2 regions of the Agromyces marinus genome follow, and region 1 is predicted to be linked to the other one. Evidence: predicted binding sites of a transcription regulator. Region 1 holds the regulator's gene; the other holds the start of a gene.
The links. Region 1 encodes HrcA, which represses chaperone genes, less so after heat shock. Its sites were predicted from a motif close to TTNGCACTCGNNNNNNNCGAGTGCNAA; they were not measured.
Positions count from the first base shown of each region.

Region 2: a site for HrcA is predicted at 2,425-2,451, ahead of DSM26151_RS04720 (Hsp20/alpha crystallin family protein). Genes of this name have one in related genera too.

Region 1 is NZ_CP087879.1:1,440,518-1,444,806, reverse strand. It holds gene DSM26151_RS06790 (HIT domain-containing protein) at 1-323, opposite strand, end outside; gene DSM26151_RS06785 (16S rRNA (uracil(1498)-N(3))-methyltransferase) at 348-1,082, opposite strand; gene dnaJ (molecular chaperone DnaJ) at 1,096-2,199, opposite strand; gene hrcA (heat-inducible transcriptional repressor HrcA) at 2,258-3,277, opposite strand; gene DSM26151_RS06770 (DUF4870 domain-containing protein) at 3,456-3,890, shown strand; gene DSM26151_RS06765 (DUF4870 domain-containing protein) at 3,996-4,289, shown strand, end outside.
Region 2 is NZ_CP087879.1:1,001,266-1,005,554, reverse strand. It holds gene DSM26151_RS04735 (AAA family ATPase) at 1-92, shown strand, start outside; gene DSM26151_RS04730 (DUF58 domain-containing protein) at 109-1,443, shown strand; gene DSM26151_RS04725 (hypothetical protein) at 1,475-1,876, opposite strand; gene DSM26151_RS04720 (Hsp20/alpha crystallin family protein) at 1,926-2,354, opposite strand; gene DSM26151_RS04715 (stage II sporulation protein M) at 2,501-3,496, opposite strand; gene DSM26151_RS04710 (RDD family protein) at 3,514-4,289, shown strand, end outside.

The DNA of each region.
Region 1 (4,289 bases):
CCGAGGACGTGGGCGTGCACGTGGAACACGGTCTGGCCTGCGGCGGGGCCGGTGTTGAAGATCAGCCGGAACTGCCCGTCTGCGAGGTCGTCGGCGATGCCCTTGGCCACCGAGACGAGCTCGGCGAGCAGTTCGGGGTCGTCGGCCGCGAGTTCGACGACGTCGCGGTGCCGGCCGATGCGGGGCGTGACGACCACGTGCACGGGCGCCTGCGGTGCGATGTCGTGGAACGCGATGACGCGTTCGGTCTCGGCGACCATCTTCGCCGGGATCTCGCCGGCCGCGATGCGCTCGAAGACCGTGGGCTCAGCCGTTCCGCTCATCCCACCATCGTAGCGACGGATGCCTCACCACCGCCCGAGCGCCACCGAGAGCACGGCGATCGCCGCTGGGCCCGCCGTGGAGGTGCGGAGGACGGGCTCGCCGAGCCGGACCGCCTCGGCGCCCGCCTCGACCAACCGCTCGATCTCGGCCGGGTCGATGCCGCCCTCTGGGCCGACGACGAGCGCGAGGTCGCGACCGTCGGGACGGATGTCGGCGAGCCGGGTCCGGGCGCCCGGCACGAGCAGCAGCATCCGCTCGCCCGCGAGCACGCCCGGAAGGCCACGGGTCGTCGCGACGTCCTCGACGACGGGCAGACGGGCGCGCAGGGACTGCTTGACGGCCTCGCGCACGATGCTCGCCCACCGCGCGCGACCCTTCGCTGCCTTCGCGCCCTCCCACCGCGACACCGACCGGCTCGCCGACCACGGCACGATGCGGTCGACGCCGAGCTCGGTCGCGGCCTGCACCGCGAGCTCGTCGCGGTCGCCCTTCGCGAGCGCCTGCACGAGCGTGAGACGCGGCGACGCCTCGGGTTCGTCGTCTACGGCCTCGACCTCGATCCGGAGCCGTCGCGGCTCGGCGACGGTGACCGGCCCGTGCACGACGCGACCGCGGCCGTCGCCGATCGAGACCTGCTCGCCGACGCGCAGCCGCGACACCGTGACGGCGTGCCGGGCCTCGTCACCGCCGAGTTCGACCGAATCGCCCGGCGTCGCCGTGGCGAGGTCCAGGGACTCGTCGAGGTAGCGGTGGCTCATCGATCCGACCCGGTCAGCCGAGGAACCGGTCGCGCAGGCGCGCGAACAGCCCCTGCTGGAAGTGCCCGAGCTCGGGCGACTTGGGCTTGCGCAGGGCCGCGAGCTGCTCGACGAGCTCGCGCTCCTTGCCGCTGAGCTTGGTGGGCGTGATCACGTGCACCGCGACCTTGAGGTCGCCGCGGCCGTTGCCGCGCAGGTGGGTGATGCCGCGGTCCCTGACCGTGAGGACGTCGCCCGACTGCACTCCGGAGCGCAGCTCGAGCTCGACGTCCCCGTCGAGGGCGGCGACCTTCGCGGTCGCTCCGAGCACGGCATCGGTCATCTGCACCTCGAGCGTGCAGAGCAGGTCGTCGCCGTCCCGACTGAACACCTCGTGGGTCTTCACCTTGATCTCGAGGTAGAGGTCGCCGTTCGGTCCGCCCGCGGGGCCCGCCTCGCCGGAGCCGGGCATCTGCAGTCGCACGCCGGTGTCGACACCGGCGGGCACGTCGACGGGGACCGTGCGACGCGCGCGGACGCGACCCTGCCCCTGGCAGGTCACGCACGGCGTGGCGATGATCGTGCCGTACCCGCGGCACGACCCGCACGGGCTCGAGGTCATGACGTTGCCGAGCAGCGAGCGCACCGCCCGCTGGATCTGCCCGCTTCCGCCGCAGATGTCGCAGCGCACGGGCGAGGTGCCGGGCTGGCAGCACGATCCGTTGCAGGTCTCGCACACGACCGCCGTGTCGACCTCGAGGTCGCGGTGCGTGCCGAAGATCACCTCGTCGAGGCCCACCTCGAGGCGGATCAGCGCGTCCTGGCCGCGCTCGCGGCGCGATCTCGGTCCGCGACTGCCCTGGCCCGCACCGAAGAACGTCTCGAAGATGTCGCCGAACCCGCCGAACCCGGCCGCTCCGCCGCCGAACCCGCCCTGGCCGCCGAGGTCGTACTGCTGCCGCTGCTTCGGGTCCGAGAGCACGTCGTACGCGTGCGTGACCTCCTTGAATCGCTCGGACGCCTCGGCGCCCGGGTTCACGTCCGGGTGCAGCTCGCGCGCGAGACGTCGGTAGGCCTTCTTGATCTCGTCCGGGGCGGCGTCGCGGGCGACGCCGAGGACCTCGTAGTGGTCGGCCACGTGAGGCGGATTCCTTTCGATCGCGATGGGCGGATGCCGCACGGCGGCACCCTCCGGTTCAGTTCTCGCCGAGTGTGCGGGAGAGGTATCGGGCGACGGCGCGGACGGCCGCCATGCTCTGGGAGTAGTCCATGCGGGTGGGGCCGACGACGCCGAGCCGCGACATGTCGCGACCGGGGACGGCGAAGGTGCTCGAGACGACCGAGGTCTCGCCGAGCCCGTAGGCGGCGTTCTCGCGGCCGATGCGCACCGCGAGCCCCTCGTCGGCGGCCATCTCGCCGAACAGCCGGAGGATGACGACCTGCTCCTCGATCGCCTCCATGACGCCGAGGATGCTGCCGGCGAAGTCCTGCTCGGTGCGCACCAGGTTCGCGGCTCCCGCGACGACGAGGCGGTCGGCCCGCGTCACCATGGCCTGGTCGGCGAGCGTCGCGGCGAGCGTGCGCAGGACCTCGGCGTGGGCCCGGTCGGCGTGGTCGGTCTCTGCGGACAGCGCGGTCGCGGCATCCGCCATCGTCAGGCCCGCCGAGATCTCGTTGAGCCGATCGCGCAGGCGCGCGAGCGTGCCCTCGTCGACCTCCTGGTCGAGTTCGGCGAGGCGCTGCTCGACCTGCCCGCTGTCCGAGATGAGGATGCACAGCACCCGCGTGGGCGCGAGCGAGACGAGTTCGACGTGGCGCACACGCGCGCGCGCGAAGCTCGGGTACTGCACGACCGCGAGCTGCCGAGTCAGCTGCGACACCAGCCGCACGGTGCGCCCGAGCAGCTCGTCGAGGTCGTGGGACTCGCCGAGGAAGGTCTCGATCGCGTGGCGCTGCGCCGGCGTCAGCGGGCGGACGTCGGCCAACCGGTCGACGAACACGCGGTAGCCCTTGTCGGTCGGGATCCGGCCCGAGGAGGTGTGCGGCGCGGCGATGAGCTCCTCCTCTTCGAGGAGGGCCATGTCGTTGCGGATGGTCGCGGCGGACACCCCGAAGTGGTGCCGCTCGACGATCGATTTCGAGCCGACCGGCTCGCGCGACGCGACGTAGTCCTGCACGATCGCCCGGAGCACTTCGAGGCTGCGTTCGGAGACCATGTCCCTCGCTTCCCTCGACCGATCCGGATGGCTCGTGGCTGGCACTCCGCCCACGTGACTGCTAATCATATCTCGACATCCGGTGCCTGCCCCGTTGCCGCCGGACCCGCCGCGCCGATAGCGTGTGCTTCGTCCCGCGGGAGGGTCGCCCCCGGCCGCCCGCAGAATCCCCGATCCCATGACCGAAAGGCCCGTCGTGACCGACTCGAACCTTCCTCCGCAGGACCCAGGCTCCCAGGGCGCGCCCGGCCCCGCCGCACCCCTGCCCCACGAACAGGATGTCCAGTGGGCGTCGTTCGCCCACCTCGGCGGCATCCTCGGCTTCCTGCCGTCGCTGATCATCTGGCTCGTGTTCAAGGACCGCGGCGCCTTCACGAACACCGAGGCGAAGGAGGCGCTGAACTTCCAGATCACCGCCGTGTTCGCCTACGTCGCGATCTTCATCGTCAACGCGATCCTCACGGCCGTCACGTTCGGCATCTGGGGCTTCATCGGCTGGATCCTGCCGCTCGCGCTCTGGGTCGCGGTCATCGTGTTCTCGGTGCTCGGCTTCATGCAGGCCAAGGACGGCAACCACTACCGCTACCCCTTCGCCATCCGCCTCATCAAGTAGCGCTCCGTCTCCTGCCGACGCGCCGGTCGAGTCGTCCTCGACCGGCGCGTCGTCGTGTGCCAGCATGAGAGCGTCCCTGCACGGCGCCGATCAGAGGAGCACAGCATGTCCGACGCACCGCCTCCCACACCGCCCACGCCGCCCGCAGGCGGACCGCCTCCCCCGCCGCCCGGCGGCCCGACGCCTCCGCCGCCCGGCGGCGGCTCCTACCAGCAGAGCCAGCCGCTCAGCCCGGCCGACGAGAAGCTGTGGGCCACGCTCATCCACATCGGCGGGATCCTCTTCGGGTTCCTCCCCGCGCTGATCGGGTACCTGATCCTGAAGGACAAGGGGCCGTTCATCCGGGAGCACACCGCGACCGCACTGAACTTCCAGATCACGCTGCTGATCGCCTACGTC
Region 2 (4,289 bases), 440 kb from region 1:
GGGTGCAGTTGCGCCCAGAGGCCGAGCTGGAGGGGGTCTCGGTCGATCAGGTGCTGCGCGGGGTCGTGCAGCAGGTGCAGGTTCCGCTGTGACCTCGGCAGGCCGACCGTGGCGCTGACCGGACGCTTCGCCGCACTCCTCGCCGTCGGTGCGGTGCCCGTGGTGCTGCTCGGCGGCGAGCCGGGCGTCGCCTGGGCGGTGCTGGCCGGGTGGCTCGCGCTGGTGGTCGCGCTCGGGGCCGCCGACCTCGCGCTCGCGGCGTCGCCGCGGCGGGTCGCGCTCGAGCGCGACCTCCCGGCGCGGGTGCGGCTGGGCGAGACGGTGCGGTCCGAGCTCGTGGTGCGCAACCTCGGCGAGCGGATGCTGCGCGCCGAGGTCCGGGACGGATGGCAGCCGTCCGCGGGCGTGCAGGGCCGCAACCGGGCCCGCGTCGATGTCCCGTCGGGCGAGGGTCGCCGGATCGTGCTCGCGCTGCGGCCGACGCGGCGCGGCGACCGGACCTCGGCCGCGGTGACGATCCGTTCGCACGGCCCGCTCGGCCTCTGGGCGCGGCAGGCCACGCTCGCGGCGCCGGGTCGGCTGCGGGTGCTGCCGCCGTTCCACTCGAGGGCGCACCTGCCGGCCCGGCTCACGCGGCTGCGCGAGCTCGACGGGCGCACGCCCATGCTCGTGCGCGGTCAGGGCACCGAGTTCGATTCGCTGCGCGAGTACGTGCGCGGCGACGACGTGCGCTCGATCGACTGGCGCGCGACCGCGCGGAGGTCCGATCCCGAGGCGCCAGGTGCCGCGAAGCTCATGGTGCGCACGTGGCGCCCAGAACGCGACCGGCGCATCGTCATCGTCGTGGACACGTCCCGCACGGCGGCGGCGCGCATCGGCGACGAACCGCGCCTCGACACGGCGTACGAGGCCGCGCTGCTGCTCGCGGCGCTCGCGAGCCATGCGGGCGACCGGGTCGACCTGCTCCTGTGGGACCGCCGTCTCCGCGGTCGCGTGCACGGTGCGAACGGTGCGGACCTGCTGGCCCGGATGGTGGATGCCATGGCCGACGTCGATGCCGAGCTGATCGAGGCCGACTGGGCCGGCGTTCCCGCCCAGGTCAGGCAGGTCACGAGTCGACGGGCACTCGTGGTGCTGCTCACCGCGGCCGACTCCCCCGGCAGCGCGCGCGGGCTGCTCGCGGTGCTGCCGCAGCTCACGGCGCGGCACCGCGTGGTCGTGGCATCCGTCGCCGACCCGGCGCTCGCCGACGCCGCGGAACGGCGCGGCGACCTCGCCGAGGCGTACGCCGCCGCCGCCGCCGAGCGCAGCCGGCTGGACGCCGACCGGGTTGCCGCCGCGGTCCGCCGCCTCGGGGCGGACACGGTGGCGGCGGGACCCGCCGACCTGCCTCCTGCACTCGCGGACCGCTACCTCGACCTGAAGGCGACCGGGCGGCTCTGAGCCCGCGGGCTGGCGGGCACCGCCGACGCCGTCATCGCCCGAAGATGAATGCCTCCGCGTGCGCGACCGCCTTCCGGAACGAATCGTTGCGGAGTGCGATGGACCGGTCCGCGGCGGCCGTGCCGCCGACCGCCTCCTCGATGTATGCGGCCAGGCCCGGTGGGCGCAGCACCCAGATGCCGCCGCTCGGCGGGAGGTAGAACACTGCGAACGAGCGCGTCGTCGGATCGTCCTCCCAGACGGGGACGACGGCGACCGCCGCCCCGGTGTCGACGTTGATCCACTGCGCTCGCGGGCGCGGCTGGTCCTCGTCGTACACGGCGGGCTCGAGGAACGGAGCGGTTCCCTCGCCCCATCGCTCCTCGAAGCGCTCGTGGAAGACGGGGAAGAACGTGTTGTCGTAGCGGCGCCATCCGCCGCGCGATTCGTTCACGATCCGGCTCCCCGGATGGCGGGGTCGCCCCCGCCATCCGGATACGGGGCTAGCCCGTCGTCACCTGGTGGTCGGCGGCTGCCGCGGACGTGATGGCGATTTTGCGCGGCTTCGCCTGCTCGCTGACGGGGATGATCACGCTCAGCACGCCGTTCTCGTAGTGGGCGCTGATCTTCTGCGTGTCGAGGCCGTCACCGAGCGTGATCTGACGGAGGAAGGATCCCGCAGGGCGTTCGCGCACGAGCCACTTGGCGTCCCCGTCGGAACGGGAGGTGCGCTCGGCGCGAAGGGTCAGCAACTGCCCGTCGACGTCGAGGTCGACCGATCCGGGGTCGATCCCCGGGAGGTCTGCGGCGAGGACGTAGTGGTCGCCGTCGCGGTAGAGATCGATCGACATCACGCGGGGGCTGCGCGCCGCATCCAGCATGGATTCCGTCAGGCGGTCGATCTCGCGGATCGGATCCCAGTACATGGCCATGGTCGTCTTCTCCTTTTCATCACCATCGACCTTGCTCGCGATGAGCCGGAGGCTCCTCGCGGACCTCATGTTAGCACTCTCCACACGAGAGTGCTAAGTCTCTCGACGACGCTTTCGCCGACGCGTGCGCCGACCCGGAGCGCCGCTCAGCCCGCGCTCGCGCGGCGTGCGCCGGCGTCGAACGCGGTGAGGTCTCCGGTCTCGCCCGCGCGCGCTGCGCGCCGACCGAGGACGAGCATCGAGAACAGCAGCAGCCCGAGCGCGAGCGCGCCGATGCCGATCTTGACCGGCCACGGCCACGGCGCGGGCGTGACGAATCCCTCGATGAGCCCGGCGACGAAGAGGAAGAACACCATGCCGATCGCGACCGCGAACAGCGACCTGGCGTCGGCCGCGACCGCCTCGCCGCGGGTGCGCGGGCCCGGCGCGACCCAGGCCCAGAAGATGCGCAGCCCGGCCGCGGCGGCGACGAACACGCACGTGAGTTCGAGCAGCCCGTGCGGCGCGATGTAGAGGAAGAACGTGTCGGCCTCGTCGTAGGCGAACATGACGGCGGCCGTGATGCCGAGGTTCTGCGCGTTCTGGATGATGACCCAGGGAACCCAGACACCCGTGATGCCGAACGCGACGCACTGCGCCGCGATCCAGGCGTTGTTGGTCCAGACGGCACCGGCGAACGAGGCTGCGGGGTTCTCGGAGTAGTAGGCGACGAAGCCCTCCTCCGCGAGGGAGCGCAGCTCGTCCTCGTCGCCGATGGTCGCGAGCACGCGCGGATCGGCGAGCACCCAGGTCGCGTACAGCGCTGCGATCACGGTCGTGGCCACCGCGACGGCGAGCGTGAGCCACCTGATGCGGTAGAGCGCGGCCGGCAGGCCGACGAGCGCGAAGTGCGCGAGCTGGCGGATCGGATTCTCGGGCGCGCCGGTGAACCTGAGCCGCGCTCGCGCGAGCAGGAGCGAGAGCCGCTCGCCGAGCGCCGTCGACCCTGCCGTCGCCTGGACGAGCGAGAGGTCGGCGGCGGCCGACTGGTAGCGCTCGATGAGTTCGTCGGCCTCGGCGCCGGTCGGGCGGCGGCGCCGCGAGAGCGCGTCGAGGCGTTCCCAGTCGTCGTGGCGGGCGGTCGCGAGTGCGTCGAGGTCCATCTGCTTGAATACTAGCCATGCCCGCCGACCCGGCCGTTCGACCCGGCGCCCCCACGCTCGACGACGAGTCGGTGCTGACCGGTGAGGCGGTCGCGCTCGACCTGCGACCGGCCGGCGCCGTCATCCGCGCGGGCGGCGCCGCGATCGACGTCCTCGTCACGATCATCGTCGGCGTGCTCGTGGCCCTCGCCGCCGCGCGGCTCGACCTCGACGAGGCGGCGCTGCGCGCGGTCGCCATCTCGCTCGTCGTCGCGCTGATCGTCGTGCTGCCGACCGCGGTCGAGACCGCGAGCCGCGGGCGTTCGCTCGGCAAGCTCGTCATGGGCATCCGCGTGGTCCGCGACGACGGCGGTTCGGTCGGGTTCCGGCATGCGCTCATCCGCGCGCTCGCCGGCGTGCTCGAGATCTGGATGACCTTCGGCGGGCTCGCGGTGCTGATCGGCTTCCTGAATCCCGACTCCAAGCGCCTCGGCGACCTGCTCGCCGGCACGCACGGGCAGGTCGAACGCGTGCCGCGATACGAACCGCTCTCCTTCGGCGTGCCCGATCCGCTGCGGGCCTGGGCCGAGGTCGCCGACGTCGGCCGGCTGCCAGACCCGGTCGCCCGGCGCGTCGCGGCCTTCCTGCGCAACGCCGCGCACCTCGCACCCGGCAGCCGCAGCCGGATCGCGGGCGAACTCGCCCGCGAGGTCGCCCCGTACGTCTCGCCGGTGCCCCCGGGCGACCCCGAGGTGTTCCTCGCGGCCGTCGCGGTGCTCCGTCGCGAACGCGACCTCGCGGCGATCGGCCTGGT